DNA from 3 places in the Achromobacter sp. NPDC008082 genome. Region 1 is predicted to be linked to each of the others. Evidence: predicted binding sites of a transcription regulator. Region 1 holds the regulator's gene; each other region holds the start of a gene.
What was found. The regulator LexA, encoded in region 1, represses DNA repair genes until DNA is damaged. The targets are predictions, from matches to a motif close to ACTGTATNNNNATACAGT.
Positions count from the first base shown of each region.

Region 2: imuA (translesion DNA synthesis-associated protein ImuA) is a predicted target of LexA. The motif match lies at 2,216-2,233, and genes of this name have one in related genera.
Region 3: ACFZAI_RS10845 (PA0069 family radical SAM protein) is a predicted target of LexA. The motif match lies at 5,181-5,198, and genes of this name have one in related genera.

Region 1 covers NZ_JBIBIB010000003.1:222,297-232,535, forward strand. The annotation lists gene lon (endopeptidase La) at 2-2,452, shown strand; gene lexA (transcriptional repressor LexA) at 2,567-3,217, opposite strand; gene ACFZAI_RS13265 (amino acid aminotransferase) at 3,375-4,574, opposite strand; gene uvrB (excinuclease ABC subunit UvrB) at 4,651-6,783, shown strand; gene ACFZAI_RS13275 (low molecular weight protein-tyrosine-phosphatase) at 7,033-7,524, shown strand; gene iscR (Fe-S cluster assembly transcriptional regulator IscR) at 7,718-8,260, shown strand; gene ACFZAI_RS13285 (IscS subfamily cysteine desulfurase) at 8,282-9,493, shown strand; gene iscU (Fe-S cluster assembly scaffold IscU) at 9,527-9,931, shown strand; gene iscA (iron-sulfur cluster assembly protein IscA) at 9,934-10,239, shown strand, end outside.
Region 2 covers NZ_JBIBIB010000003.1:626,329-636,567, forward strand. The annotation lists gene ACFZAI_RS14960 (error-prone DNA polymerase) at 1-54, opposite strand, end outside; gene ACFZAI_RS14965 (Y-family DNA polymerase) at 65-1,534, opposite strand; gene imuA (translesion DNA synthesis-associated protein ImuA) at 1,464-2,168, opposite strand; gene ACFZAI_RS14975 (amino acid permease) at 2,278-3,756, opposite strand; gene ypfH (esterase) at 3,844-4,548, shown strand; gene ACFZAI_RS14985 (IclR family transcriptional regulator) at 4,548-5,345, shown strand; gene ACFZAI_RS14990 (SDR family NAD(P)-dependent oxidoreductase) at 5,371-6,165, opposite strand; gene ACFZAI_RS14995 (Bug family tripartite tricarboxylate transporter substrate binding protein) at 6,167-7,144, opposite strand; gene ACFZAI_RS15000 (thiamine pyrophosphate-binding protein) at 7,208-8,938, opposite strand; gene ACFZAI_RS15005 (hypothetical protein) at 8,952-9,785, opposite strand; gene ACFZAI_RS15010 (efflux transporter outer membrane subunit) at 9,949-10,239, opposite strand, start outside.
Region 3 covers NZ_JBIBIB010000002.1:840,715-850,953, reverse strand. The annotation lists gene rsgA (ribosome small subunit-dependent GTPase A) at 1-755, shown strand, start outside; gene ACFZAI_RS10865 (CoA pyrophosphatase) at 813-1,544, opposite strand; gene rplS (50S ribosomal protein L19) at 1,668-2,048, opposite strand; gene ACFZAI_RS10855 (DMT family transporter) at 2,258-3,130, shown strand; gene ACFZAI_RS10850 (hypothetical protein) at 3,144-3,644, opposite strand; gene ACFZAI_RS10845 (PA0069 family radical SAM protein) at 3,707-5,173, opposite strand; gene ACFZAI_RS10840 (GTP-binding protein) at 5,386-6,684, opposite strand; gene cysD (sulfate adenylyltransferase subunit CysD) at 6,726-7,634, opposite strand; gene ACFZAI_RS10830 (phosphoadenylyl-sulfate reductase) at 7,675-8,433, opposite strand; gene ACFZAI_RS10825 (sulfate/molybdate ABC transporter ATP-binding protein) at 8,430-9,494, opposite strand; gene cysW (sulfate ABC transporter permease subunit CysW) at 9,521-10,239, opposite strand, start outside.

The sequences.
Region 1 (10,239 bases):
TATGTCTGCCAGCCAGACCCTGCCTTCCGACCCGATCGACCTCCCTCTGCTCCCACTTCGTGACGTCGTGGTGTTTCCGCATATGGTCATCCCGCTGTTCGTCGGCCGTCCGCGCTCTATCCGCGCGCTCGAGGTTGCGATGGAAGCGGGCAAGAGCATCATGCTGGTGGCCCAAAAGTCCGCCGGCAAGGATGATCCCACCCCTGAAGACGTCTACGAGATCGGTTGCGTGGCCGGTATTCTGCAGATGCTCAAGCTGCCCGACGGCACCGTCAAGGTGCTGGTCGAAGGCACCCAGCGTGCCCGCATCAACAGCATTGAAGATGCCGATTCGCACTTCACCTGCCAGGTGACGCCGATCGAACCGGACGCCATGCAGGGCTCCGAGACCGAGGCCCTGCGCCGCGCGATCGTCGCCCAGTTCGAACAGTACGTAAAGCTCAACAAGAAGATCCCCCCGGAGATCCTGACCTCGCTGGCTGGCATTGATGATGCCGGACGCCTGGCCGACACGATCGCCGCGCATCTTCCGCTGAAGCTCGAGCAGAAGCAAAAGATGCTCGAGATCGTCGGCACGTCTGAGCGCCTTGAAGGTCTGCTCACCCAGCTCGAAACCGAAATCGACATTCTCCAGGTCGAGAAGCGGATTCGCGGCCGCGTGAAGAAGCAGATGGAAAAGAGCCAGCGCGACTACTACCTGAATGAGCAGGTCAAGGCCATTCAGAAAGAGTTGGGCGAAGGCGAAGAAGGCGCGGACATCGAAGAGCTTGAAAAGAAGATCATCGCTGCCCACATGCCGAAAGAGGCGCGTAAGAAGGCCGATGCCGAGCTCAAGAAGCTCAAGCTCATGTCGCCCATGTCGGCTGAAGCCACGGTGGTGCGCAACTACATCGATACGCTCATCAACCTCCCCTGGAGGAAGAAGAGCAAGATCAACAACTCGATCGCCAACGCCGAGACGGTGCTGGACAACGACCACTACGGTCTGGAAAAGGTCAAGGAACGCATCCTCGAATATCTTGCCGTGCAACAGCGCGTGGACAAGGTGAAGGCGCCGATCCTGTGCCTGGTCGGCCCTCCGGGTGTGGGCAAGACCTCGCTCGGGCAATCCATCGCCAAGGCGACGAACCGCAAGTTCGTGCGCATGGCGCTGGGCGGCGTGCGCGACGAGGCCGAAATTCGCGGCCACCGTCGTACGTACATCGGCTCGATGCCGGGCAAGATCGTTCAGAACATGTCGAAGGTTGGCGTGCGCAATCCGCTGTTCCTGCTTGATGAAATCGACAAGCTGGGCATGGATTTCCGCGGCGACCCGTCCTCGGCGCTGCTCGAAGTGCTGGACCCGGAACAGAACCACACGTTCCAGGACCACTACATCGAAGTCGACTTCGACCTGTCCGACGTGATGTTCGTGGCCACCAGCAACACGCTGAATATTCCGCCGGCCCTGTTGGACCGTATGGAAGTGATCCGCCTGTCCGGTTACACGGAAGAGGAAAAGATCCATATCGCCCGCGACCATCTGCTGCCGAAGCTGATGAAGAACAACGGCGTGAAGGACAGCGAGTTGACGGTCGATGACAGCGCGCTGCGCGACATCGTTCGCTACTACACCCGCGAGGCTGGTGTGCGTGCGCTCGAACGCGAAGTGGGCAAGATCTGCCGCAAGGTCATCAAGCAATTGCTGACCCAGACGGATCGTGCCAAGGCCGAAGGCAAGACCCTTGAGGTCAAGCCGGTCAACGTCACGGGCGACAACCTGAGCGACTATCTGGGCGTGCGCCGCTACACGTTCGGTATGGCCGAAAAGGAAAACCAGATTGGTCAGGTGACGGGTCTGGCGTGGACGGAAGTCGGTGGCGACCTGCTGACGATCGAAGTCGCGGATATGCCCGGCAAGGGTGTCATCCAACGCACCGGTTCGCTGGGCGACGTGATGAAGGAGTCGGTTGAAGCGGCTCGTACGGTAGTGCGCTCGCGTGCTCGCCGTCTGGGCTTCGCTGACAGCGTCTTCGAGAAGCACGACATGCACGTGCACGTGCCGGAAGGTGCGACGCCCAAGGACGGTCCGTCCGCGGGTATCGCCATCACGACGGCCATGGTGTCCGCGTTGTCGCGCATCCCGGTGCGCGCTGATGTCGCCATGACCGGCGAGATCACGCTGCGCGGCGAAGTGCTGCCGATCGGCGGCCTGAAGGAAAAGCTGTTGGCGGCGCACCGTGGCGGCATCAAGACGGTCTTGATCCCGGAAGAAAACGTCAAGGATTTGGCGGAGATTCCGGACAACGTCAAGAACCACCTTGAAATCGTGCCGGTTCGTTGGATCGACAAGGTGCTGGAGCTGGCGCTGGAACGTCTGCCGGAACCTCTGGCAGAGGATGAAGCCGTCAAGGAACCTCTGGTTGCCAAGCCGGCCGAGCCGGGTTCGACTGATCCGGTGCTCAAGCACTGATCGTGACACCCAGGGCGCCTTCGAAAGCAGGCGCCCAATAAAAACCCCGCTGCGGCGGGGTTTTTTACTGGCTGGAAGTTTCGTGGAAAACCATCTTCCACGAAGCTTCCGCGCTTAATGCAGGGCGTGAGTTCGGATCAAGCCAACCGCGATGCCTTCCAGTGCGAATTCCTGATCGGCTTCAACGATGATGGTTTGGAAGTCAGGGTTTTCGGGCAACAGCTCGATATGGCCGTTTGTGCGTTGCAGCCGTTTGACGGTGACGTCGTCACCCAGGCGGGCCACGACGATTTGGCCATTGCGGGCTTCGGACGCTTTCTTCACAGCGAGCAAGTCGCCTTCAAGAATGCCGGCGTCGCGCATGCTCATCCCACGAACCTTCAGCAGGTAATCGGGCGCTTGCGCAAACAGGTGCGGGTCGACGCCCACTTCGCGTTCGACGTGCTCGGCCGCAAGAATGGGGCTGCCAGCGGCCACACGGCCCACCAGGGGCAGCAGCAACTGTGCAAGTGAGGGCAGGGGCAGGGAAGTCTGCGAGGATGCAGCGGCGCTGTCCTTCAAGCGGATGCCGCGCGATGCGCCGGCGGTAAGCTCAATGGCGCCCTTGCGGGCCAAGGCTTTAAGGTGATCTTCCGCTGCGTTAGGTGAGCGAAAGCCCAAAGCCTGGGCAATTTCGGCACGCGTGGGCGGGAAGCCGGTGCGCGTAACCGTTTGCCGGATGAGGTCCAGAATTTGTTGCTGGCGATCTGTAAGTTTGCTGGCCATGGCGATGATCCGGTGCGAGCGGACTGTACATATATACAGCGCCATTCTGGGGGACGCAGCGCAAAAATGCAAGCCGTGGGTGGCGCCAAAAACAAAACGGAGCCCGAAGGCTCCGTTCTTTAGGGCGCAGGCCTTCAGGCTCGCTCCGATTCGGCGCTTACAGAACGGCTGCGATGCCGGCTGCGACCTTGTCGATGTTGCCGCTGTTCAGGGCGGCAACGCAGATGCGGCCGCTGGACACCGCGTAGACGCCGTGCTCTTCACGCAGGCGATCAACTTGAGCCGAGGTCAGACCCGAGTACGAGAACATGCCGCGTTGTTCCAGCACGAAGCTGAAGTCCTGCTTGCCGCCGTGTTCCTTGATCTTCTCGACCAGTTGCTTGCGCATCAGGCGGATGCGGTCACGCATGCCGGCCAGTTCTTCTTCCCACATCGCGAAGAGTTCGGGCGAGTTCAACACCGTGGACACCACCGTGCCGCCATGGGTCGGCGGGTTCGAGTAGTTGGTGCGAATCACGCGCTTCAGTTGGCTCAGCACGCGAACGGCTTCGTCCTTGCTGCCGGCCACAACCGTCAGGGCGCCCACGCGCTCGCCGTACAGCGAGAACGACTTCGAGAACGACGAGCTGATGAACATGGTCATGTCCAGGTCGGCGAACAGGCGCACGACCGCAGCATCTTCCTTCAGGCCTTCGCCAAAGCCTTGGTAGGCGATGTCGAGGAACGGGACCAGGTTGTTTTCTTTGACGACGGCGGCGATCTGCTTCCACTGGTCGGCGGTGGGGTCCACGCCGGTCGGGTTGTGGCAGCAAGCGTGCAGCACGACGACGGTCTTGGCCGGGGCGGCCTTCAGGTCGGCCAGCATGGCGTCGAAGTTCAGGCCGCGGGTGGTGGCGTCGTAGTACGAGTACGTGCCAACTTCAAACCCGGCGCGTTCGAACAGCGCGCGGTGGTTTTCCCAGCTGGGGTTGCTGATCAGGACCTTGGAGCCCGGCAGCAGGTGATGCAGGAAGTCGGCGCCGATCTTCAGCGCGCCGGTGCCGCCCAAAGCTTGGGTGGTCAGTACGCGGCCGGCAGCGGCCAGCGCGGAATCTTTGCCCAGCAGAAGCGCTTGCGCACCCTGGTTGTATCCGGCAATGCCTTCGATCGGCAGGTAGCCACGGGCGGCAGCGGCTTCAATGCGGGCGGTTTCAGCTTTGCGAACGGCGCCCAGCAGGGGAATACGACCTTGATCGTCGTAGTACACGCCCACGCCCAGATTGACTTTTCCGGGACGCGTATCCGCGTTGTATTGTTCGTTCAGACCAAGAATGGGGTCGCGCGGCGCGAGTTCGACGGAATCGAAAAGGTTGCTCATGGGACTCTGATGAGGATGGGTGGACGCAGTACGATGTGCTGTGGATAATGGGGGGTTTACCCTGGAACAGTCTAGCATGCCCAAGAGCCCAATAGACCCGAGCAGCGCGGGAGATCTGACCGATGATCTCGCTGCGGATCTGACGGCGGCGCCGGCATCGGCTGCGGCCTTGCCAAGCGGGGAGGTCAAGCCCGGCTTCGTCGAGTTTCCAGATAGCCCATTCCAGCTGTATCAGCCGTATCCGCCGGCAGGTGACCAGCCTGCCGCCATCGAGGGCCTGACCCAAGGGGTCGAAGATGGCCTCATGTTCCAGACGCTGCTGGGCGTGACGGGGTCGGGCAAAACTTACACCATGGCCAACGTGATCGCCCGTATGGGGCGCCCCGCGCTGGTGCTGGCTCCTAACAAGACGCTTGCCGCGCAGCTTTATGCAGAAATGCGTGAGTTCTTTCCCAAGAACGCGGTTGAGTATTTTGTGTCGTATTACGATTATTACCAGCCCGAGGCCTACGTGCCGACGCGCGACCTGTTTATTGAAAAGGATTCGTCCATCAATGAACACATCGAGCAGATGCGGCTGTCGGCCACCAAGAGCCTGCTGGAGCGCCGCGACACGATCATTGTGGGTACGGTCTCCTGCATCTACGGTATTGGTAATCCGGGTGATTACCACGCGATGGTGCTGATCCTGCGTAGCGGCGATCAGATTTCCCGCCGCGAGATCCTGGCGCGCCTGGTGGCCATGCAATACACGCGCAACGATGCCGAATTCACGCGGGGTGTGTTCCGGGTTCGTGGCGAAACCATTGACATTTTCCCGGCTGAAAGCGCCGAGTTGGCGCTGCGTCTGACCCTGTTCGATGACGAGATCGAAAGCCTGGAGCTTTTCGACCCGCTGACGGGCCGCATTCGCCAAAAGCTGCCGCGCTTTACGGTTTACCCGGGCTCGCACTACGTAACGCCGCGCGATACTGTCCTGCGCGCCATCGAAACCATCAAGGAAGAGCTGCGTGATCGCGTGAAGCGCTTCGTTGACGACGGGCATTTGGTTGAAGCGCAGCGCCTTGAGCAGCGCACCCGTTTTGACCTGGAAATGCTTCAAGAGCTGGGCTTCTGCAAAGGCATCGAGAACTACTCGCGGCATTTGTCGGGCGCGGCGCCGGGCGAGCCGCCGCCCACGTTGATCGACTACCTGCCGTCCGATGCGCTGATGTTCATCGACGAAAGCCACGTCACGATCGGCCAACTGAGCGGCATGTACCGCGGTGACCGATCGCGCAAGGAAACGCTGGTTCAGTATGGGTTCCGCCTGCCATCCGCCTTGGATAATCGGCCCCTCAAGCTCGAAGAGTTCGAAGTCCGCATGCGCCAATGCGTGTTCGTTTCGGCGACCCCGGCCGCGTACGAAAAAGAGCACGCCGACAACGTTGTCGAGCAGGTGGTGCGGCCGACGGGCCTCGTCGACCCCTTGGTTGAGGTGTTGCCCGCCCGCACGCAGGTGGATGACTTGCTGGGCCAGATCAAGGCCCGGGTTTCGCTGGGCGAACGCGTGCTGGTCACGACCCTGACCAAGCGCATGGCGGAAGACCTGACGGACTTCCTCAGTGAGCATGGCGTGAAGGTCCGGTACCTGCATTCGGACATCGACACCGTCGAACGCGTGGAAATTCTGCGCGACCTGCGGCTGGGAACGTTCGACGTGCTGGTGGGGATCAACCTGCTGCGTGAAGGCCTGGATATCCCCGAGGTATCGCTCGTGGCGATTCTGGACGCGGATAAGGAAGGTTTCCTGCGTTCAGAGCGCAGTCTGATTCAGACCATTGGCCGTGCTGCCCGCAATTTGAATGGGCACGCGATTCTGTATGCGGACCGCATTACGGATTCCATGCAGCGCGCCATGGAGGAAACCAGCCGCCGCCGCGCCAAGCAGCTGCAATTCAACATTGACAACGGCATCACGGCGCGCGGCGTGCAGAAGGCGGTGCGCGAGCTGATTGACGGCATTGTGGCGCCGGTGCAGCACGACGCACTGGAAGCCGCGGTTCCCGCCGAGTTCCTCAAGGACGAAAAGGCGTTGGCACGAGAGCTCAAGCGCCTGGAAAAGTTGATGATGGATCACGCGCGGAACTTGGAGTTCGAGCAGGCTGCCGCCGCCCGCGACGCCCTGACTGCATTGAAGCAGAGGGTGCTTCTGGATGGCGCAGTGTGAAGGAATTCGCGTTTCTGAATGTATCTGGTTGCTGACAGCTAGCTGAACTGTTGTAAAGACTACTGCACTGCAATCAGGCTTTCATAAACCTTGTAATTTATGGGATATCAAGCTAAGAGTTTACTTGTTAAGAAATCAGTAAGTTACTGATTTTTAAGGATAAATTAAGCTGATGTATTTGCTCTTATCCAATCGGAGATTTGCAAAAAAAGCTTGCCTTATCTCGGGTTTTCCCGCACACTTACTCCCATGATGACCAAGGTACTTTTCGTTTGCATGGGCAATATCTGTCGCTCGCCGAGCGCAGAGGGCGTGTTTCGCCATTTGGTGAATGACGCGGGTTTGGGCGACGTCGTTCGCATCGACTCTGCGGGCACGCACGCGTTTCACATCGGCGAGGCGCCTGATGCCCGGGCGCAGGCTGCGGCGCGTAAGCGCGGCTACGAGATCACGCACTGTGAGGCGCGTCAGGTCACCGCGGAAGATTTCCGCGATTTTGATCTTATCCTCGCCATGGACTGGGACAATCTGTCCGCCATGCAGCAGCAGTGCCCCAAAACCTATCAGCACAAATTGATGCTGCTGATGCGTTTCGCCAACGAGTTCGAAGAGGCCACCGTGCCTGATCCGTACTATGGCGGCGCAGACGGCTTCGGCAAGGTGCTCGACTACCTGGAAGACGCCTGTCAGGGTGTTCTTGAACTGGTCCGTAAGCGCGCTACTCAGTATCAAGCGGCTTGATCGCTTTTCCGTAGAGCCGCCTGTAGTGCGGCTCTTGGCGTACTGGGGCAGTGAAAAAACCGCGCAACTGCGCGGTTTTTTCTAGCCGGGAGCCATACCAAATTAGTCGGGAATAGGCTATACTTGACCCAATTACTCGGGTATTGACCGCTGGATTCGCTGGCGGCCATTGCCGAATCACAGGGAACCCACCATGCGGCTAACTACCAAAGGGCGTTTCGCCGTGACTGCCATGATCGATCTGGCTATGCGGCAGCATAGCGGCCCGGTCACTCTTGCGGCCATCAGCCAGCGTCAGAATATTTCGCTTTCCTATCTGGAACAGCTGTTCGGAAAACTGCGTCGCCACGAACTCGTGGATAGCGTGCGCGGTCCGGGCGGCGGTTACTCGCTTGCGCGTCTTGCGCGCAACGTTACCGTTGCCGACATCATCTTTGCGGTTGATGAGCCGCTGGACGCCACCAGCTGTGGCGGCAAACGGGACTGTACGAGCGGCAATGACGGCAAGCCGGGCAAGTGCATGACGCACGAGCTCTGGGCCACATTGAATCGCAAGATGGTCGATTACCTGGATTCGGTGTCCCTGCAAGATCTCGTTGATCAGCAGCGCGTGCGCCAATTGCAGGAAGCCAGCAATCAAGCGCAGGCCTGCGCGGTACGTGTGAATCGGGTGGGTGGGGCGAACGCCGCCGCCAATGCCCCGACCACGGCCGTCGCCGCCAATGCCACCGTATAAGCAGTATCAGGAGTTGTAGATATGACCACCCGCCCGATTTATTTTGACTATTCGGCCACGACACCCGTCGACCCCCGCGTCGTGGACAAGATGGTGCCCTGGCTGTACGAGAATTTTGGCAATCCGGCATCGCGCAGCCACTCGTTTGGCTGGGAATCCGAAGAAGCCGTTGAACGCGCCCGCGAAGAAGTCGCCAAGCTGGTCAATGCTGACCCGCGTGAAATTGTCTGGACTTCCGGCGCTACGGAATCCAACAACCTGGCCATCAAGGGCGCTGCGAACTTCTACGCCGAACGCGGCAAGCACATCATTACTGTGAAGACCGAGCACAAGGCGGTGTTGGACACCTGTCGCGAGCTCGAGCGCCAAGGCTTCGAAGTCACGTATCTGAATGTGAAAGATGATGGCCTGATCGATCTGGATGTCTTCAAGGCTGCGCTGCGCCCTGACACCGTGCTGGTGTCGGTGATGATGGTCAACAACGAGATCGGCGTGGTCCAGGACATCGAGACCCTGGGCGAGATCTGCCGCGAGAAAGGGATCATCTTCCACGTGGACGCCGCTCAGGCGACCGGCAAGGTGGAAATCGATCTGCAAAAGCTGAAGGTCGACCTGATGTCGTTCTCGGCGCACAAAACGTACGGCCCCAAGGGGATCGGTGCGTTGTACGTGCGCCGCAAGCCGCGCATCCGCATCGAAGCGCAAATGCATGGCGGTGGCCACGAGCGTGGTTTCCGTTCGGGTACGTTGGCTACGCATCAGATCGTCGGCATGGGCGAAGCTTTCCGCCTGGCCCGCGAAGAAATGGGCACCGAGAACGAACGCATCCGCATGTTGCGTGACCGTCTTTGGAATGGCCTGTCGCAGATCGAAGAGGTCTATCTGAATGGCGACATGGACCAGCGCGTGCCGCATAACCTGAACGTCAGCTTCAACTATGTCGAAGGCGAGTCCCTGATCATGGCGATCAAGGAACTGGCCGTTTCCAGCGGTTCGGCCTGCACTTCGGCCAGCCTGGAACCTTCCTATGTGCTGCGCGCACTGGGCCGCAACGACGAGCTGGCGCACAGCTCGATCCGCTTCACCTTGGGCCGTTTCACGACCGAAAAGGAAGTGGATTACGCGATCGAACTTCTCAAGAGCCGTGTTGGCAAGCTGCGCGATATGTCGCCGCTGTGGGAAATGGCCAAGGAAGGCATCGACCTGAACACCGTGCAGTGGGCTGCGCACTAAGCGCCCGCGCCAAGAAATACGTGGAGAACTAATATGTCTTACAGCACTAAAGTCCTGGATCACTACGAAAACCCGCGCAACGTCGGTTCGTTCGACAAGTCGGACGAGTCGGTTGGTACCGGCATGGTCGGCGCACCCGCCTGTGGCGACGTGATGAAGCTGCAAATCAAGGTGAACGAAGCTGGCGTGATCGAAGACGCGCGCTTCAAGACCTATGGCTGCGGTTCGGCGATTGCGTCCAGCTCGCTCGTGACCGAATGGGTCAAGGGCAAGACGCTGGACCAAGCCATGAACATCCGCAACACGCAGATCGCCGAAGAGCTGGCTCTGCCGCCGGTGAAGGTTCACTGTTCCATCCTGGCCGAAGACGCAATCAAGGCCGCGGTGCAGAACTACAAAGAAAAGCACTCGGCTCCGGCTGAAGCGGTGGCAGGCTGATCATGTCCGTTACCCTGACCCAACAGGCTGCCACCCATATCGGCCGCTACTTGCAAAAGCGCGGAAAGGGTATCGGCTTGCGGCTCGGCGTTAGGACGACGGGCTGCTCCGGCATGGCCTACAAGTTGGAATACGTGGACGACTCGGCGCCGGAAGACGCCGTGTTCGAAAGCTTTGGCGTGAAGGTTTTCATCGACCCCAAGAGCCTGGCTTACCTGGATGGCACCGAGCTGGATTACGCCCGCGAAGGCCTGAACGAAGGTTTCAAGTTCCGTAACCCCAACGAAAAGGCGACCTGCGGCTGCGGC
Region 2 (10,239 bases), 400 kb from region 1:
CAGCGTCGCCAACAGGTCGGACGGGTCAAGCGCGTCGTAGGAATCGTCGTCCATGCCGGCGGCCTCAGGCGTACAGCCCGTGCAGGAACCAGCGCGCGTGCTCCGCGTCGCGTTCGCGGTAGATCCAGTAGCGCGCGGCGGCCGCGTCTTCGGCGACGAAATAATCGCGCACGGTCAGGGCTGGGTCCCACCAGCCGCTTTCGATGCGTTCGGGGCCGCGCATCAGGCGCAGCGCCTGGCCGCCGTATTGCGGGCGATGGCCCGACAGTTTCAAGGGCAGCGGCGTTTCCAGCAGCCAGAAGGGGCGGTCCAGCAAGGGGGGCAGGGGCTCGGGCGGGCGGGGCGCGGCCAGCGCGTCGCCCCAGGAATTCGCGGCTTCGGGGCGGTGGTCGGGGGTGGGTTGAGCATGGCGGACCTGATCGCGGCCCAGCCGGGCCACCAGCAAGTCCAGCAGCCGGGCATGGTCGGCCGCCGTGCCGCCGGGCTCGGGAAACAGGGTGGTGCTGGCGGCCGGCTGCTCAACCGTGTCGGGCGCCAGCAGGGACACGGCGATGACGGGGGCTTCCAGAGTGAAGTGGTTCAGCTTTTCGCGCAGCAGGTGCAGCAGTTGCGGGGCTTGCCATACCGGCTGCGCCAGCGCCAGTTCCAGCTCGGTGGGCGGGCGGGCGTGGCGGCCGCGTTCGTGTTCCATGCTGAGCACCACGCGGCGCACGGCCAGTTGGCGCGCGCTCAGCCAGCCGCCCAGTTGTTCGGCCAGCCGGCGCGCCACCGCCAGCACGGCGTCGGTGTGCTCGACATAGTCCATGAGTTCGATGCGCCGCGAGAACTGGTTGGGCGGTTCGATCCAGCGATAGAGCTCGGGCTTCTGGCCGTAGGCGGCGTCCAGCGCTTGCAGCAATTCCGGCGTGCTGCGCCGTTGCAGGCCGGCGCGCGGCAAGGCGCGCAAGTCGGCCAGCGTGTGGCAGCCGATGTCGTCCAGCCAGTCGCGGCGGGCCAGCGCCTGCGGCAGCAGCGCCAGCGGCAGGGCGTCTAGCCGGCGCGTCAGCGTGGGTAGCGTCAAGGTGCGGCGGGGCATGCGGCGGCCCGGGCGGTGCGCCAGCAGCCAGGCGCCCGTGGCAGTGGGCGCCATGCCCAGCGACACGCGCAAATCCAGCGCGCGCAGGGTGGCGCGGATACGCTGGCTGAGCGCGCGCGGCCCGCCAAAGAACATCAGGCTGGCGCCCACATTCAGGAGCACGGTGTCGTCGTCGCCCAGGGCGATTTCGGGCGTGTATTGCAGCAGGGCCAGCGCCGCGCCGTGCAGCGCATCGGCTTCGGTTTGCGGCTGGCGCGGCAGCAGGTCGACCTGGGGGGCGATGGCGGCCGCGCCGGCGCGGCGCATGCCCGGCTTGACGCCGGCCTGGCGGGCGGCGGGGGTAAGGGCGGCAACGCGTTCCTGGTCCAGAACGGCGAATGCCAGACCCTCATGCGGCCAGTGCGGGCGTAGTGCGTCCAGCGGCAGGCAGCGCAGGTAGGCGGCGATCCAGAGGCGCATGGCGGGGGGAAGAAGGCGTAAGCGCGCCGGGTTCCAGGCCCACGTATAGCGGCGTGTCGCAGACAGGCCCCCGGCGCTTCAAAATATGGACAGACAGACCGCCCGGCGCGGGCGCAAGCGCCAGCCGCAACGGGGCGGGGGTAGCGTTCTGCGCGGCGTTGGCCGGGCGTACGGCAATAAAGAGCAGGTCACTGGCCTGCGCCGCAAGATGCAGGCGGCGTAAGGATTCGGGGCGCACATGCGGCAGCCAGCAGATCAGCGCGCCGCAACTGCCGTTTTTCAGGATCTGTTCGGCGGCCCACAAGGTATCAATGGGTTTTTTCGGGGCCACCCACAGCAACTGCCGGGGGTCCAGCCGCCAGCTCATCCAGCTGGCGATGTGGGGGGCATGCGGGGGCTGCACCAGGGCGATCGCGCGGCGCGTTTCCAGTTGGGCCAGCGCGGGACGCAGCAGGCGGATTTCACCGATACCGGGGTGCGGGGTCAGCAATTCAACCAACGCGCCCAGCGGCCACCCCCCGTCCGGCAGCTCGGCGGAAAGCGGAGCATGCCCGGTGGGCAGGGTGCGGGCGGCGCCTTTGGCCAGCTGGGTGGCGCGCCACAACGCGGGGTGGATGCGTTCGGGGGACTGCATGGCGGTGGGGCCCGGTATCGGGCTTGAGGCTTCTAGGGTGAATTTACACTGTATAAATATACAGTATTTCAACCCAGCCGGCATCCGCCATGCCTGCGTCACCTTCGATTTATGCGCCGCCGTAAAACCGCATGTCCTGGTATTTGACCCAGCGCGACCGCCTCACCACGCGATGCCCGATCCACAACGCCAGGAACAGCGGAATAGCCAGATAGGTCGACACCACGCCGATCCAGTCGATCCGCTCTTCCAGAAACGCCTGATAGTTCTGGCCCAAGGTCACGATCAGGCACAGCACAAACGCCAGCACCGGGCCAAACGGGAACAGGCCGGCCTTGTAGGGCAGGTCGTTCGGGTTGAAGCCATGCTTCACATAGCCCTGGCGGAACCGGTAGTGGCTGATCGCAATGCTCAGCCAGACGATGAATTCCGTCATGCCCGCAAAATTCAGCAGCCAGATATAGACCGCCTTCGGGCTGTACACCACGCTGAACAGGCACAGGCAGGCCAGGGCTGTCGTCGCCAGCAGCGCGTACAGCGGCACGCCATTGGCGGTCAGGCGTTTGAAGACGGCCGGCGCCTGGCCTTCGGCCGCCATGTTGAACAGCATCCGCGTGGCGGCGTACATGCCCGAATTGCCGGCTGACAGCACGGACGTCAGGATCACGGCGTTCATCACCGTGGCAGCCGACAGCAGCCCCGCATGCTGGAACACCAGCGTGAAGGGGCTGACGGCAATGTCTTCCACTTCGTTGCGCAGCAATTGCGGGTCGGTATAGGGCAGCAGCAGGCCGATGATCAGAATGGCCAGCACGTAGAACAGCAGAATGCGCCAGAACACGTTGTTGATGGCGCGCGGCACGTTGCGGCGTGGGTTCTCGGATTCGCCGGCGGCGACGCCCACCAGTTCGGTGCCTTGGAAGGAATAGGCCACCACCATCGCCACGCCCACCCACGTTGCCGCGTTGCCCACGAACGGGGCATCGCCCACTTTCCAATTGGCCAGGCCCACTTCACTGCCGCTATGGATGATGCCCACCAGCATGCCCAGCCCGACGGCAATGAAGCACAGCACGGCCACCACCTTGATGATGGCGAACCAGTATTCGGCTTCGCCAAAGCTGCGCGCCGAAAATGCGTTCAGCCCGAAGGTCAGCGCCAGAAAGGCCACGCTCCATATCCAGCCTGGCGTGTCCGGCAGCCAGTACGCCATGACCAGTTGGGCGGCCACCACGTCCACGGCAACCACCGTGGCCCAGCTGATCCAGAAGTTCCAGCCCAGCGCAAAACCAAAGCCCGGGTCCACATAGCGCGACGCATAGGTGCAAAAGGAACCGGACACCGGCATGAAGGTGGCCAGCTCGCCCAGGCTGGTCATGATGAAGTAGACCATCAGGCCAATCACCAGATACACCAGCAGGGCGCCGCCGGGGCCTGCTTGGGCGATCGCCGCACCGGAGGCGACGAACAGGCCGGTGCCGATGGCCCCGCCCAGCGCTATCATCGTGAGGTGGCGCGCCTTGAGCACGCGGTGCAACTGGTTCTGGCTCGCCGGCGTGGCGCCCGAGTCGGTGGTGGGTGTTTGCATTGCTGTCATTCGCATTAAGGCGCGCATTTTACAATGCGGTCATCAAGGCGTAGCCGGACGGTGCTACGCCAGCACGGAGCAGTTTTCATGGCATCTTCCCGCTCATTGGAATTCCTTCCTGAACCTGGCGTCGACGTACGCCAGTTGTTCATCCTGCTGCACGGCGTGGGCGGTTCGCCCGATAACCTTCGGCCATTGGCCGAGGCCGTGCGCGCGGCGTTTCCGGCAGCGGCGGTGCTGGCGCCCGAAGGCTTCGAGCCCTTCGATGGCGGCGGCTCGGGCCGGCAGTGGTTCTCGGTGCGCGGCGTAACGGAAGACAATCGCGCCGAACGCGTGGCGCAAGCCATGCCGCCCCTGGAAGCCTATGTGCGCGAGGCGCAGGCGCGCTTCAGCCTGTTGCAGTCCGACACCGCGCTGGCCGGTTTTTCGCAGGGCGCCATCATGGCGCTGGAATTGGTGCAGGCGCACGACGGCATGGCCGGGCGCGTCATCGCGTTCTCGGGCCGCTACGCGCAACTGCCCAAGGCCGCGCCGCAATACACCACCCTGCATCTGTTGCACGGCGCCGATGATCCGGTAATGAGCGTGGCCCACATCCAGGCCGCTCAGGCCCGCTTGGAAGAGCTGCATGGCGATTCCACCATCGACATCGCCAGCCACGTCGGCCACGAACTGCATCCCGCCCTGATCCAACGCGCCATCGTGCGCTTGCAGACCTGCGTGCCGTTGCGCGCCTGGGAAGCGGCGCTGGGGTTGAACCAGACGCCGCCGGACGGCACCACGGTGCATTGATGGCGGCCCAGGCCCCGTTGCCGCACGCTACTGATTCGGTGGGCGGCGCGCAAAGCATCTTCCGCGTGTTGCGCATCCTGAAATATGTGGGCGCTGCGCCCGCGCGCGGGGTCGGGCTGACCGACGTCGTGCGCGACATTGGTCTGACACCGCCTACCGCGCACCGCATGTTGGCCGCGCTGCTGCAAGAAGGGTTTTTATCGCTGAACCCCAAGCTCAAGACGTACAGCCTGGGGCGCGAGTCCTACATTCTGGGGCTGGCCGCGGAAGGGCGGCACGGCATCAAGGCCATCGCCGAATCGGCGGTGCTGCGCCTGGCGCAGTCCACCGGCGACACCAGTTTCCTGTCGGTTCGATCCGGGCATGAAGCCGTCTGCGTCGACCGCAAGACGGGCGACTTTCCCATCAAGATCCTGACGCTGGAAGTGGGGCATCGCCGGCCGCTCGGTGTGGGGGCGGGCAGCCTGGCGCTGCTGGCTTTCTTACCCAATGACGATATCGAACGGGTGCTGGCGCGTTACGACGCCACGGCGGCGCCTGACCTGCCGTCCACCGACATGCTGCGCGACGACATCGCCGCCGCCCGCAAGAACGGCTATGCGCTCAACCCGGGGCGCATCATTCCCGACATGCTTGGCGTGGGCGTTCCGGTGCTGGACCGCGAGCAGCGCGTGGTGGCGGCGCTGAGCGTGGCGGCGATCCGTTCACGCCTGTCGGGAGCCCGTTTGCAGGACGTGGTGGCCGCGTTGCAGCGGGCGGCGGCCGAGCTATCGGCCGACTTGGCGCCCCGCGTTTGAGAAAGTTGACGCTACCGACGGCGTCTTAGCGCCCGGCGCAGGCCTTGCCGCCGTCCACCGGCAGGCAGACGCCGGTGATGTACTTGGCTTCATCGCTGGCCAGGAACAGCGCCGCATGCGCCACGTCCCACGCATCGCCCATTCGCCCCATGGGGCTGGCGGCGTTGCGCCGGCGGCGCATTTCATCCACGTCTTCAAACTGCCCGGCGATCTGCGTATAGATCAGCGGCGTATCGATCACGCCCGGCAGCACGGCGTTGACGCGGATGTTGTCGGGCGCATACCGCACGGCCAGCGAACGGGTCAGGTGGTTCAGCCCCGCCTTGGCCGCGTAGTACGACGTGTACGGATACGTGTTGACCTGAATCGACGCCAGCGACGAGATGTTCACGATGCTGCCGCCGCCTTGCGCCAGCATGGCGGGCAGCACGTGCTTGCACGTGAGGAACACGCCGGTCAGGTTGGTGTCCAGCACGCGGTGCCAGCTTTCCTCGCTGGCTTCGATGGGGTCGCCCATTTCGGTGATGCCGACATTGTTGTGCAGCACGTCGATGCGTCCGGCCGTGGCCAGCACCGCCGACACCGCCGCCAGGATCTGCGCGGAATCGGTTACGTCGGCGGTCAGCGCCACGCAGCGGCCGCCCTCGGCCTCGATGACGCGCCGGGTCTCGTCGGCGGCGTCCGTGCGCACGTCCACCGCGAACACCCACGCGCCTTCCCGCGCATACAGGGCGGCCGCCGCCTTGCCGTTGCCCCAGCCGGGGCCTGACGAGCCGGCGCCGAACACCAGCGCCACTTTGTTCTTCAAGCGCTGGCCCATATCATTCCGCCGAAATGTGCGCGAAGTCGGCCACCTTTTTCCACTTGGCGACGTCGTCGCGAATCATCGCGGCAAACGCGTCGGGTTTGTCGGCGACGACATACGCGCCCACCCCGGCGTACTTGGCCTGCACGTCAGGATCGGCCAAGGCCTTGCGCGATGCGTCGTTCAGCTTGGCAAGAATGTCTTTCGGCAGGCCGGCAGGCGCCAGCAGGCCATTCCACATTTCCGCGTCGTAGTCGGGCAGGCCCATTTCGGCGAACGTCGGCACATCCGGCAGTTGCGGCAGGCGCGCCTTGGCCGCCACCACAATCGGCCGCAGGCTGCCGGATTGAATGTGCGCCATCGACGAGGCCGCCGTGTCCCACAAAATAGGCACCTGGCCCGCGATGACATCGTTGAGCGCCGGGCCGGTGCCGCGGTACGGCACATGCATCATGTCCAGCCCGGACAGCGATTTGTAGTATTCCATCGCCATATGGGTGGCGCCGCCGTTGCCCGACGACGCATACGAATACTTGCCTGGCGCGCCTTTGATCAGCGTCACGAACGACGCGTAATCCTTGGCGGGAAAGTTCTTGTTCACGACGATCACGCCAGGCACGCGGATGATCTGCGTGACGGGTGTGAAGTCCTTGACGGCGTCATACGGCAGATTTTTGTACACCGCAGGGTTCGTGCCGTTGGTGCTGGACGTGCCCAGCAGCAGCGTGTAGCCGTCCGGCGCGGCGGACGCGACCGCGCGTGAACCCACCGAACCGCCCGCGCCGCCCCGGTTTTCCACCACGACGGCCTGGCCGATCTGCTTGCCCAGCGCTTCGGCAAAGATGCGGCCCACCACGTCCGACGTGCCGCCGGGCGGGAAGGGCACGATCAGCCGGATCGGCCGGTCGGGGTAGCTGCTTTGCGCCACCGACGCGCCAGTCAGCGTCATGGCCAGCGTTGCGGCCGCCAGCGTCATCCAGGTTTTTGCTTTCATGATGGGTTGTCTCCTCGCTTCGATATTGTTGTGTGCGTTGCCGCTTTGTTGTTATGTCCAGGCTCAGGCGATGCGGTCGCCCGGCTTGATCTTGGCCGCCCGGCTGTCTACGCCCGGCAGCATGTGCGCGGGGTCGCGCGTGACCACCACGTCAAGAATGGTGGGGCGGTCTTTGCAGGCGAAGGCCTGGGCCAGCGCGGCCGGAATGTCGGCCGGGTCTTCCACGCGTATGCCCTGGCAGCCCAGCGCGCGCGCCACGTTGGCGTAGTTGGTTTCCACAAGATCGGACGATTGGTAGCTGCCGCTGCCGTACATCAGATGTTGCAGCGCCTTGATGTAGCCCGACGCGGCGTTGTTGACGACCACCAGCGTAAACGCCAACCCCATGCGCACGGCGGTTTCCAGTTCGCCCAACGACATATTGCAGCCGCCGTCGCCCGTCAGGCTGACGACTTGCCGCCCTGGCGCGGCGGCCGCAGCGCCGATGGCGCCCGGGATGCCATAGCCGATTGACGCAAATCCGCGGTCCGGCACGAAGCCGCGTCCCGCGCGCTTGGTGTCGAACAGCAAGCCGCCCCAGTGCGCGGCGAAGCCGCCGTCGGCCACCAGAATGCCGTCTTCCGGCAGCGCGGCGTTGATTTCATGCATCAGGCGCGCCATGCCGATGGGGCTGTCGGCCGACGTCAGCTTGCCGTTCACGGATTCGCGCCACGTGTGCATGGCCTGGCCCACTTCGTCCACATAGTCCTGGCGGCCTTGCGCGGATGCGGGTTGGGCGGCCAGGCGTTCGCCCAGCTCTTGCAGCGTGGCCCGCACGTCGCCCCACAAACGCAAGGCGGGCGTGGTGGTGCGGTCGAACTCTTCGGCCACGATGTCCAGGTGAATGATGGGCGTGCCCGCCGACAGCAGGTCGTAGCGGCGTGTGGCCACTTCGCCCAGCTTGCAGCCCACGACGAACAGGCAATCGGCCTTGGCGATCAGGTCGTTGGCGATGCGGCTGTAGCGGCCAAACAGGCCCGCGTTCAGCGGGTCGTTGCAGGCGACGGCGCCTTTGCCGCTCATGGTGTGCGCCACGGGGATGTTGAATTGCCGGGCAAAGGCTTGAACGGTATCGGCGGCATCACTGATGTGTACGCCGCCGCCGCACAGCATCAGCGGGCGGGAGGCGCCGGCCAGCATGCTGGCGGCTTGCGCCAGATCGTCAGCGGCTGGGCGGCAGCGCAGGGCGGGGGCGCGGCGGTAGTTGGCGCTGGAGTAGAAGACGTCGGCATCAAAGGCGTGGACTTCATGCGCAATGTCTTCCGGCACATCCAGCACCACCGGACCCGGCCGTCCGCTGGTGGCCACCGCGAACGCGCGGCGCACCAGTTCCGGGATACGCTCGATTTTTTCCACGCGCAGCACGTCCTTCACCACGGGCCGCAACACCTCCAGCTGGCGCGCTTCCTGCGTCATGTTCTTCCAGGAATGCATCCGGTGCGAATCGCCTACCAGCGCCACCATTGCCGTGCCGGCGTTGTAGGCTTCGGCCAGTCCGGTGACCAGATTGGTGGCGCCGGGGCCAAGGGTGGCGTCGCAAACGCCGGGGCGGCCGCTGACCTTGGTGTAGGCATCGGCGGCGAACACGGCGCAGCGCTCATCGTTGATCAGGTTGTGGTTCAGCTTCAGACGCCGCACGGCGTCGTAGAACGGCAGCAACTGAAAGCCGCCCATACCGAACATCAAGCCCACATCGTGCGCGGCGAACATGCGTGCAATGGCTTCGCCGCCCGTGATTTCCAGTTTTTCCGACATGCGGGTAATGCTCCTAGTAAGTGCCGCGCCCGTTCAGCAGGGCGTCGATAAAAGTTTTCAGCGGCGTGCCAACGCGGCAGCCCCATTCGCGGGCGCGGGCGTTGGCGCACGAAATCATTCCTTCCTGGTAGCACGAGCGGGCGTCGCCGATGCGCGCGCTGTAGGCCGACACGGTCAGCGCCGCGATGCCGCGCTGTTGCAGCAGCGGCAGCCGGCCGATGCCGGCGCTGTCTTTGCCGATACCGGCGTCGTTGAAAGTCACCAGCCGTGGCGAGGCTTTCACGCCGTCGGTGTCCAGGCCGGCCAGCCGCTCGCCATGCGAGGCCGTGACCACGATGCGTCCGTCGTCACCGGCATCCAGCAGCGACACGGAATCAGCGCCAATGACCAGCGGCGTGCCGTCGGCGGCGGTTTTGAAAATGGAGCGGGATTCTTGCTGCGCAGCGGGCCGCGTCTGGCCGGCAGGCGCTTGGCCCAGCACCCGGGCGGCGTCGGCGACGGCCATGCCCGTGCGGCAGCCCAGCGCCTGCGCCAAGGCATTGGCGTGGCTAATGACACCGTGGCGCGCCATGTCGGCGCCGTCGCCGATGCGGCAACTGCGGTAGTCGGCCGTGGCGGCGGGTACGCCCCATTGCTGCAAATCTGCCAAGCCCGCAATGCCCGCCTGTTCCCAGCCGACCCCGGCGTCATTCAGGATGACGGCGCGTACGTGGCCGCGCGCCGCGCAATAGGCCGCGTAGCTGCCGCCGTGCGAGCCCGCGATCACAACGCGGCCCGCATCGTCAGGACTTAGTTTGGTGATGCTGTCCAGGACGCGCGCACCCGCCGCCCCTGATGGATGTTCCATATTATGGATTTGTCTCATTGCCTGAACGGCTGTGGCGCCATCTGCCGCGCCACGCTGTTCATTGATAGTTGTAAAAATCAGCGATGAGACAATTCTACGGGCGGCCATTTCCCGCGAGCAATGTCATATCCATATTATGGAAACGACATTGCCGGCCTGCTGCTTACTTTTCCCAGCCGCCACCCAGCGCCAGGAAGACGGCGATCTGGTCGCTGCTGAGTTCCGCCTGCGAGGCGGCCAGCGCGCTTTCGTTGGTGGCCAGAGTGCGTTCGGCGTCCAGCACGGTCAGGTAGTCGGTCTTGCCGTACTGGAACAACTGACGCGCTTGCGAAGCGGCTTCGGCGCTTTGGTCGCGGGCGGCGCGCAACGACGCATCGCGGTCCAGCTGGCGGGCGTAGACGACCAGCGCGCTTTCCGTTTCGCGCAGGGCGTTCAGCACCGTGGCGTCAAAACG
Region 3 (10,239 bases), on a different contig from region 1:
GCAAAGACGAAGGCGCCATCGACGCCATTCTGCCGCGCAGCAACCTGCTGTATCGCTCTGATGAAATGCGGTCCAAGCAGTTCGCCTCGAACGTCGACCAATTGCTGATCGTGATTGCCGTGCAGCCCACGTTTTCAGACGACCTGACCGGCCGCGCGCTGGCCGGCGCCTGGAGCGCCGGCATCTCGCCGCTGATCGTGTTGAACAAGACCGACCTGGTGGATGAATTGCCCGCCGCGCGAGCGCGTCTGGCGCCGATCGCCGCCTTGGGCGTGCCCGTCATCGAACTCAGCGCGCTGGAACCCGATAACGTCCACACGCTGCTGGCCCCGCGTTTGGCCGGCCGCACCAACCTGCTGCTGGGCCAAAGCGGCATGGGCAAATCGACGCTGCTGAACGCGCTGATCCCCGATGCGCGCGCAGCCACCCGCGAACATTCGACGGCGCTGGACATGGGCAAGCACACCACGACCAGCACGCGCTTGTATCACCTGCCCGAGCCAGGGGGCGACCTGATCGATTCCCCGGGGTTCCAGGCGTTCGGCTTGCAGCACCTGACCCGCGACGACATCATTCGCGGCTTCCCGGAATTCACCAAGCCGATTGAGCAATGCCGCTTCTACAACTGCACGCACCGGCAAGAGCCGGGCTGCGGTGTGGTGGCCGCGTTGGAGTCGGGGCAGATCAATCCGCTGCGGTATGCGCTGTATCAGCGCATCCTGGAAGAGAACCTGGCGGGGCAGCAGCGGTATTGAACGCGTGCCTGTCTCCCCGCCCGCACGCAGAATGCGCGCGGGTATTCAACACGGGGATCAGCGCGGCGCCAGGCCGTGACGCAGCAGGTGATAGAGGTTGCGCAACATGCCGGCGGTTGCGCCCCAGATGAAATGCTTGCCGTAAGGCATGCCGTAATAGTTGCGCACGCGGCCATCATCCAGCCGCGCTTCGTACAAGCGATGGTTGGCCGGGTCCATCAAGAAGGACAACGGCACCTCGAACACCTCGGCCACTTCGAACGCGTCGGGCGCCAAGTCAAACCCCGGCCTTACCAACGACACCACCGGAATGATGGAAAAGCCTGTCGCCGTCAGGTAGGGCGGCATGCTGCCCAGCACCTCCACGAAGTTGGCGGGCAGACCGGTTTCTTCTTGGGCTTCGCGTAGCGCGGCATCGACGGGCGTGGGGTCGCTGACTTCAATGCGGCCGCCGGGAAAGCTGATCTGCCCCGCGTGGTCATGCAGGTGCGCCGCGCGCTGCGTCAGCATGATGTGGACGCCGTTATCGCGCGTGACCAGCGGAATCAGCACGGCGGCCGGCACTGGCGTGCCTTCGCGTCCGGGATAGCGCAGATCGTTGTCGCGTGAAAGCTCCAGCGTCCAGGTGGACGGCTGGGTCAGCGTGCCCCGCAAAGAATCCGGGGTCAACAGACTGGCAGGCACGGCCGGCAGAGAATCGTTGGCCACTACCCACGGTTGCGTCGCCGGATCGAAGCCGGGGCGCACGAGCGGCCGTCGGGGCCGCGCGGAATACGAGGAATCAGACATACGGCTTTGCAAAAAGAAAAAGGCACCCTCGCAGGTGCCTTTTTAACCCGGAAACCTGTGCCGGACGGAAACGCTGAATGGCGCGAACGTCCGACACTGGTAGGGCCGTGTGCCGATAAGCGATCAAGCCGCCGAGGCTTGCTTGCTGACCAGCTTTTCCTTGATACGTGCCGACTTGCCCGAGCGGTTGCGCAGGTAGTACAGCTTGGCGCGGCGCACGTCGCCGCGGCGCTTGACTTCGATGCCGGCGATTTGCGGCGAGTACAGCTGGAACGTACGTTCCACGGCTTCACCCGACGAAATCTTGCGCACGGTGAACGCGGAGTTCAGGCCGCGGTTGCGCTTGGCGATGACAACGCCTTCGAAAGCCTGCACGCGCTTGCGGGTGCCTTCAACGACGTTCACGCTCACGATGACGGTGTCACCAGGAGCAAATTCAGGCTTGGCTTGACCGCCGGTCAGACGGGCAATTTCTTCCTGTTCCAGGATAGCGATGAGGTTCATTAGAACTCCTAGATCATCATGTCTTTGCGGGCTAAAACTTTTGCCGATCGATGTTGTTGCTGATGCCGCAAGCAGAGGATGAGATTTGGCAAACCAATGATTCTACACCAAAAATTCCGTTAGGCGTCGGGTAGAATGGCGACCTTCCTGCGGCTTTGCTGTACTCTTGCCGCTTCTGTAACAAACACGTCATCTGACGCTGTTCCCCCATGTCGTATACGTCCCTGTTATTGGTCGTCCTGGCGGCGATGGCCCACGCAACGTGGAATCTGCTCGCCAAGCGCGCGGCCATGGTGGGCGCTCCCTTCGTCTTCGCCTATGGCCTGTGCGCCTCGGTGCTCTACGCGCCCTGGGTGATCTGGGTGTTGCTGCACGACGGCATGACGTGGACCTGGCCCATCGTGGGCGCCATCCTGACCTCCAGCCTGTTGCATCTGGGCTACAGCCTGTGCCTGCAACGCGGATACCAGGTGGCGGATCTGTCGGTGGTGTATCCCATTGCTCGCGGGACCGGCCCCCTGCTTTCCACCACGGGCGCTTTTCTGCTGCTGGGCGAACCCGCCACCAGCACCGGCATCATCGGCATGCTGTGCGTGGTGATCGGCGTGCTGCTGATTGCTACCCAAGGGCGGCTGGCCATCTTCAAGCAGGCGCAGGCCTGGGTCGGTGTGCGCTGGGGGGTGGTGATTGGCCTGTTCATTGCGGCCTACACCGTGGTGGACGCCTATGGCGTCAAGGTGCTGCTGATCAGCCCCGTGCTATTCGACTGGTTTACCTGTGTCACCCGCACCACGATGATGACGCCTCACATGCTGAGCCGGCGCGCTCAAGCCTGGGAGTCCATGCGCGGACACTGGCATCTGGCGCTGGCGGTTGGGCTGCTATCGCCGTTGGGCTACATCCTGGTGCTGTACGCCTTGCGCAACGGTGCACCGCTGAGTCTGGTGGCCCCTGCCCGCGAGATGTCCATGATGTTGGGCACCCTGGCCGGCATGTTCCTGCTGCGCGAAAAGGTCGGACCGGGCCGCTTGGCCGGCTGCGTGTCGATCCTGATCGGCGTCGTGCTGCTGGGTTCCAGCTGAAAAACGGCCGGCCTCAGAACCCTGCGGCCGCGCCCAGCCACATCAAGCCGGGGATAATCGCCCCCCAGGCCAACACCATCACCACATCCAGCACCATGGCTTTCATGGTGACCTGGGACGTCACGGGTTCCACCGTGGCGTTACCCAGGCTGCGCTCGCGCACGGCGGTTGCGGCGGGCTGGCTGGGCGAAGCCGGTGCGGCCACCCAGCCAGCGGTATCCGCTACGGGCCGAGCCACCGGCACCGGCATCGGCACCGGCATACCGACGGAAACATTGGCTGCTTGGCCTGACAGCGCCCCCTCTTCCACCGGCGCGGGCGGGAAAGGCCAGCGTGCGGGCCGCGTGCTTGAGCGTACGCGCTGACGCGGCTCGGCGTCTGCCGACGTGTTCCAGGGCATGGCCAGACCGGCCAGCTTGGCGCACACGGCGCGGGCGCGATAGGCGCCGCGACGCAGCGGGTTCAGCGTCACGACGAGCTCGTCCGACAAAACGGAAATATCAGCGGTGTTCATAGGAACTCCTTGGAGAAACGATTCCATGCCGCCGCAGCGGCCGACGCGGCGGCAAGCCGCGATCAGTCAAACAACGACAACTGCCCGGCCGCCAATGCACGCAATTGGCGGGCACCGCGGCCAACCGCGCCGCTCACGGCAGGCAGGCCATCAGAAAGGGGGACCCCTGAAGACGCTTGCGCGCCAACCGGGGATAGGAAATCGGTAGCTTGGGCTGCGGTGAACAGCGACGGCGTGGCGTTAGCCGCCAGCGGCGGCTGGAAAAGATCACAGTCCAGCGCCAGGCGGTGGCGGTTCAGCCCCAGCTTGCGCGTGGCGACGGTGAAACGCTGGCGCAGCAAATCGGCCCAGATGCCGGTGCCGCGCATGCGGGAACCGAAGTTGGGATCGTTGCGGCGGCCATTGCGCAGGTCTTCAATGCGGTGCAACACGCGCTGGGCGCGGTCGGGGTAATGGGTGTTGAGCCAGTCTTCGAACAGGGTCTTGACCTCCCAGGGCAGGCGCAAGACGGTGTAGCTGGCGTAATGCGCACCGGCCGCCTTGGATTCCTGGAGGATGTGTTCCATGGACTCGTCGTTGATGAACGGGATGACCGGCGCCACCAGCACGCCCACCGGCACGCCGGCGTCGGTGAGACTGCGCACGGCCTCCAGGCGGCGCCAGGGCGCGGCGGCGCGCGGCTCCAGCGTGCGCGCCATGCCGGCGTCCAGCGTGGTGATGCTCATGTAGACCACCACCAGCTTCTGTTCGGCCAATGCCGCCAACAGATCAAGGTCGCGGGCGACCAGCGCGTTCTTCGTGACGATCGTGAGCGGATGCCGGGTTTCCAGCATCAGCTCGAGCATGCCCCGAGTCAGCCGCCAATCGCGTTCAATCGGCTGGTAAGCATCCGTGGCCGACCCGATGTTGATGGGCGACGGTTTGTAGCCCGGCTTCCCGAGTTCAGCCCGCAGCGCTTCCACGGCATTGGCTTTGGCGACCAGCCGGGTTTCGAAGTCGAGCCCGGGCGACATGCCCAGGTAGGAATGGGTCGGACGGGCGTAGCAATACACGCAGCCGTGCTCGCAGCCCCGGTACGGATTGACGGCGACATCAAAGGGAATATCGGGCGAATCGTTGCGCGACAGCATCTTGCGCGCTTCTTCCGCCGTGACGGTGGTCTTGGGGGCGGGCGGCGCAAGGCGGGTGTCGGGCAGGATCGGGATGATGGCCGAACCAGAACGCGAGCCAGCGCGCGCGTTGCCCGCCTCGGAACCCTGATCGGGGAAATCAGAAGGAAATTCGGAGAGGGGTTCGGCCGGGCAGTCGGCCGGGCAGTCAGACGGGAAATCAGACGGGAAAGTATCAGGGACGGATTCAACAAAATCCGCCGGCAGACCTGACGAGGACCAGCCATCGTCGACCTGCACGCGGTCATCGCGCTGAAAGCGATGCCGAACATTAGTAACCGCACCCCGACCGCGCAAGGCGGCGGGGGCGGCAGCCGGGGACCCAGAACCGGCGGGAAAAGAATGATCGGTGCGTGCCATAAAAACTACTGTACAAAAACACAGTGGTTTTGACAAGCACCAAAAGCCTTTTCGTAAGACAGCCCAACTTTACCGCAAGACGCGGACGCCGTCTGAACAAATCGATTTCATCAGGCGATATTGCCCGGAGAGCCGCACCAGCATTGAGTTTGGATGAAATACAACACCAAAAATCCAGGCCGGATTTTGTTGTTTTCCGGCCCATCCCCGGCTTATCGCAACATGCCCGCGGCAGCCGTCTGGTGCGTCGCCTCGTCGATCAAAATAAAGGCCCCGGTGGCAGGCACATCGGCATAGCGATCCACCGCCAATGCCTCGCGCGTGGTGAACGTCACGCGGCCGATATCGTTCATGCGCAACGTGCCTTCGGTGTTCTCCACTTCCTGCAATTCATGGATGTCACGATGCGACAACACCGCACGAATCTTCGCCGACGTGAGCCGCGTGCCCGACTTCAACAGATACTTGCGCGCCGGGTTCAACGCTTGCGAATCGAGCCAGCACAACTCGGCTTCGAACTCGCGCGTGACTTGCGCGGGTGCGGCGGTATGCACGATGACATCACCGCGCGACACATCCACATCACGGTCCAACACCAGCGTGACCGAATCACCCGCCACCGCTTCATCCAGCACGCGATCAAAGACTCGCACTTCCCGCACCACCGCGCTTACCCCCGACGGTTGCACGGTGATGGCGTCGCCCGGACGCAGCACGCCGCTTGCCACGCGGCCGGCATAACCGCGGAAGTCTTCCTTGCGGTCGCCATCATGGCGCGCCACCCATTGCACCGGGAAGCGCAGCGGCAACGCGCGGCCGTCGCTAGCCAGGTCCAGCGATTCCAGCAGCGCCAGCAAGGGCTGGCCTTCGTACCACGGCGTCTTCGGCGACAGCGTGACGACGTTGTCACCATTCAACGCCGACAAGGGCAGCGCATCGAAGTGTTCGATGCCCAGCTTGCCCGCCAGATCCGCATACGCATCGCGGATGCGTTCGAAGACGGCGCGGTCCCAATCGACCAGATCCATCTTGTTGACCGCGACCACAATGTGGCGAATGCCCAGCAAGCGCGCGATGGTGCTGTGCCGCTTGGTCTGCGCCAACAGCTTGCCGTCGGCCGCACGCGTGGCGTCGATGAGGATGACGGCCACGTCCGCCGTCGATGCGCCCGTAACCATGTTGCGCGTGTACTGCTCGTGCCCCGGCGCGTCGGCAATGATGAATTTGCGCGCGGGCGTCGAGAAGTAGCGATAGGCCACATCAATGGTGATGCCCTGCTCGCGCTCGGCTTCCAGGCCGTCGGTCAGCAGCGAAAAATCAATGCCGTCGCCCGCCACCCGCTTGTGCTTGGCGCGCGAGATCGCGTCCAGCTGATCCGCGAACACGCCCTTGCTGTCGTACAGCAGGCGGCCGATCAGCGTGGACTTGCCGTCGTCGACGGAACCCGCCGTGATCAGGCGCAGCACGCCCGTGCCGGCGCCGGAAAGGAAAGAATCATTCAGTGCGTTCATGTGCGTCCCCTGCCGCCGGCCGCAGCCGGCGTATCGTGCATTCAGAAATAGCCTTCCTTCTTGCGGCGCTCCATCGAGGCCTCGGAAGTCTGGTCGTCCATGCGCGTGGCGCCGCGCTCGGTGATATCCGTCACGGCCGTCTCGGCGATGATGGCGTAGGTGTCGGCGGCGTCAGACGCCACCGGGCAGGTGCAGGAAATATCGCCCACCGTGCGGAAACGCACCGGCAGGCGCTCGACCTGCTCGCCCTCTTGCGGCGGCGTCAAACGCGTCACCGGCACCAGCAGGCCCTTGCGGCGCACCACCTCGCGCTCGTGGCTGTAGTAGATCGACGGCAGCGCCAGCTGTTCGCGCTGGATGTATTGCCAGACGTCCAGCTCCGTCCAGTTCGAAATGGGGAACACGCGCATGTTCTCGCCGCGATGCACGCGGGTGTTGAACAGGTTCCACAGTTCCGGGCGCTGCGCCTTCGGGTCCCATTGGCCGAATTCGTCGCGGAAGGAAAAGATGCGTTCCTTGGCGCGCGCCTTTTCCTCATCGCGGCGCGCGCCGCCTATGCAGGCGTCAAAGCCGAATTCTTCGATCGCCTCAAGCAAGGTGACGGCTTGCGCCGCGTTGCGCGAATCGGTCTCGCGGCGCAGCACCACGCTGCCGCGCTTGATCGAATCTTCCACGCTGCGCACGATCAGGGTTTCGCCCAGTTCGGCCGCGCGCTGGTCGCGGAACGCAATCACTTCATCGAAGTTGTGACCCGTATCGATGTGCATGAGCGGGAACGGAAAGCGTCCCGGACGAAAGGCCTTTTCAGCCAGGCGCAGCAGCACCACGGAATCTTTGCCGCCCGAGAACAGCAGCACGGGCTTTTCGCTTTCAGCGGCCACCTCGCGCAAGATGAATATCGCTTCCGATTCCAGCCAATCCAGGTGGCTGCGTTGGATCACAGCAGACATAGGTATTCCCCTAAAACAGATTTCGAATTCATGGACGGCGTCAATCGCCGCGCGTCACAACACTGATGACCCGGTTGCCCGCATGCAGGCCGCATTCCTTGGAGTCCGACGACTCCCACCACCAGCGCCCCGCCCGCAGGTCTTCGCCGGGGCGGATCGCGCGCGTACAGGGTTCGCATCCGATGGACGGGTAGCCCTGGTCGTGCAGCGGGTTGTACGGAATGCCCAGCGCCCGGATCAGATTCCAGACGTCGTCTTCGCTCCACTCGGCCAGCGGGTTGAATTTGTAGAGGCCAAACGTGGCGTCTTGCTCTTCCAGCGGCAGTTCGCCGCGCGTGGTGGATTGCTGACGGCGCTGGCCGGTTATCCACGCGCCGCGTCCGGCCAGCGCGCGCTTGAGCGGCTCGACCTTGCGGATCTGGCAACAGGCTTTGCGCAAGTCCACGCTTTCGTAGAAGGCGTAGGCGCCGTGCGCCGCCACGTGTTGTTCGACGGCGGACGCATCAGGGCGGTAAACCGTCACGTCACGCCCGTAACGCGCGCGCACGGCGTCCAGCACGCCCAGCGTTTCGGCATGCAGGCGCCCGGTATCCAGCGTAAACACTTCCAGGTCCAGGCCCGATTCGTAGATGGCGTGCGTCAGCACCATGTCTTCGGCCGCCAGCGACGACGCCAGGGCGGCGTCCGGATAGCGGCGCTGGACTTGCGTCAGGCGCTCGACCAGCTCGCGCCAGCGTTGGGCCAACGCGGGTTCGAGCCTGGCGGAAAGATCAGCGGAAGGCAGGGACACGGTCGTCATGGCTGCACCGCAAAAATACGGGCGCGTCGGGGACGCGCCAACAAGGTTTCGCCATCGCGCAGATTCAGCTCCCGGTACTGGTACTCGGGCACTTCGGCTTCGATGATGGCGTCGGAATCCTGACGGGTCAGTTCCAGATACGCGCTGGGCCCGGCCAGATACGCATGCGCCAGCCGCACCGGTATCCCCTCGCCGCCCGCGCGATACCGTTCGATGTCGAACTCGTGCGGGCGCACATAGGCGGTGGCGCGCTGCGCATCGGCTTGCGCCAGGTCAGGCGCGGGCAGCGACAACCCCGCGCCTTCCCAAACGCCGCGCGTCGCCACACCCTGCAATTGGTTCACATCGCCCAGGAAGCCATAGACGAACGGCGTGGCCGGCCCTTCCCAGACTTCGCGCGGCGTACCCACTTGCTCGATACGGCCGGCGTTCATCAGCACCACGCGGTCGGACACTTCCAGCGCTTCTTCCTGGTCATGCGTGACGAACACGCTGGCCACGTTCAGCTCATCATGCAGCCGGCGCAGCCAACGCCGCAGTTCCTTGCGCACCTTGGCGTCCAGCGCGCCGAACGGCTCGTCCAGCAGCAGCACGCGCGGCTCAACGGCCAGCGCGCGGGCCAGCGCAATGCGTTGGCGCTGGCCGCCCGACAGCTGCGCCGGGTAGCGGTCGGCCAGCCAGTCCAATTGCACCAGCGTCAACAGCTCATGCACCTTGCGCTTGATCTGGTCTTCGGACGGGCGCTGCGAACGATGCTTCACACGCAGGCCGAAGGCCACGTTCTCGAACACCGTCATGTGCTTGAACAGCGCATAGTGCTGGAACACGAACCCCACCTGACGCTGGCGCACGTCCACCGCGGTGGCGTCTTCGCCCGCGAACAGCACGCTGCCGGCATCCGGCGCTTCAAGACCCGCGATGATGCGCAGCAGCGTCGTCTTGCCACAGCCCGACGGCCCCAGCAGCGCCACCAGCTCGCCGGTTTCGATGTGCAGCGATACGTCATTCAGCGCCCGGAACTGGCCGAACTGCTTGGATAGATTACGAACTTCGATACTCATGCTTGTCTCCGTCTGAACCGGGCGCGTCAGGCGACGGCCGGTTTGAGGGTTGGCGCCGGTTGGCCGGGGTATTCGACCGGCAGGTCGGCCGCCCGCAGGAAGCGCGCGTTGCGCCACTCGACTACGTTCTTCGCCACCAGCGTCACCAGCGCCAGCAAGGCCAGCAGCGATGCCACGGCAAACGCCGCGGAGTACTGGTATTCGTTGTAGAGAATCTCGACGTGCAGCGTCATCGTGTTGGTCAGGCCCCGGACTTGCCCAGACACGACCGACACCGCGCCGAATTCGCCCATGGCCCGCGCATTGCACAGGATGGCGCCGTACAGCAGGCCCCACTTGATGTTCGGCAGCGTCACGCGCCAGAAAATCTGCCAGCCGCTGGCGCCCAGTGTCAGCGCGGCCTGCTCTTCTTCGCTGCCCTGCGCCTGCATCAGCGGAATCAATTCACGCGCCACAAACGGAAAGGTGACAAAGAGCGTGGCCAGGATGATTCCCGGCACGGCGTAGACGATCTTGATGTCGTGGGCCTGTAACCAGCCGCCCAGCCAGCCTTGCGTGCCGAACAGCAAAATAAACACCAGCCCGGCCACCACCGGCGACACCGAGAACGGCAGATCAATCAAGGTGATCAGGAATTGCTTGCCGCGAAACTGGAACTTGGTGATGGCCCACGCGGCCGCCACGCCGAACACCAGGTTCACCGGCAGCGCAATCGCCGCCACCAGCAACGTGAGCTTGATGGCGG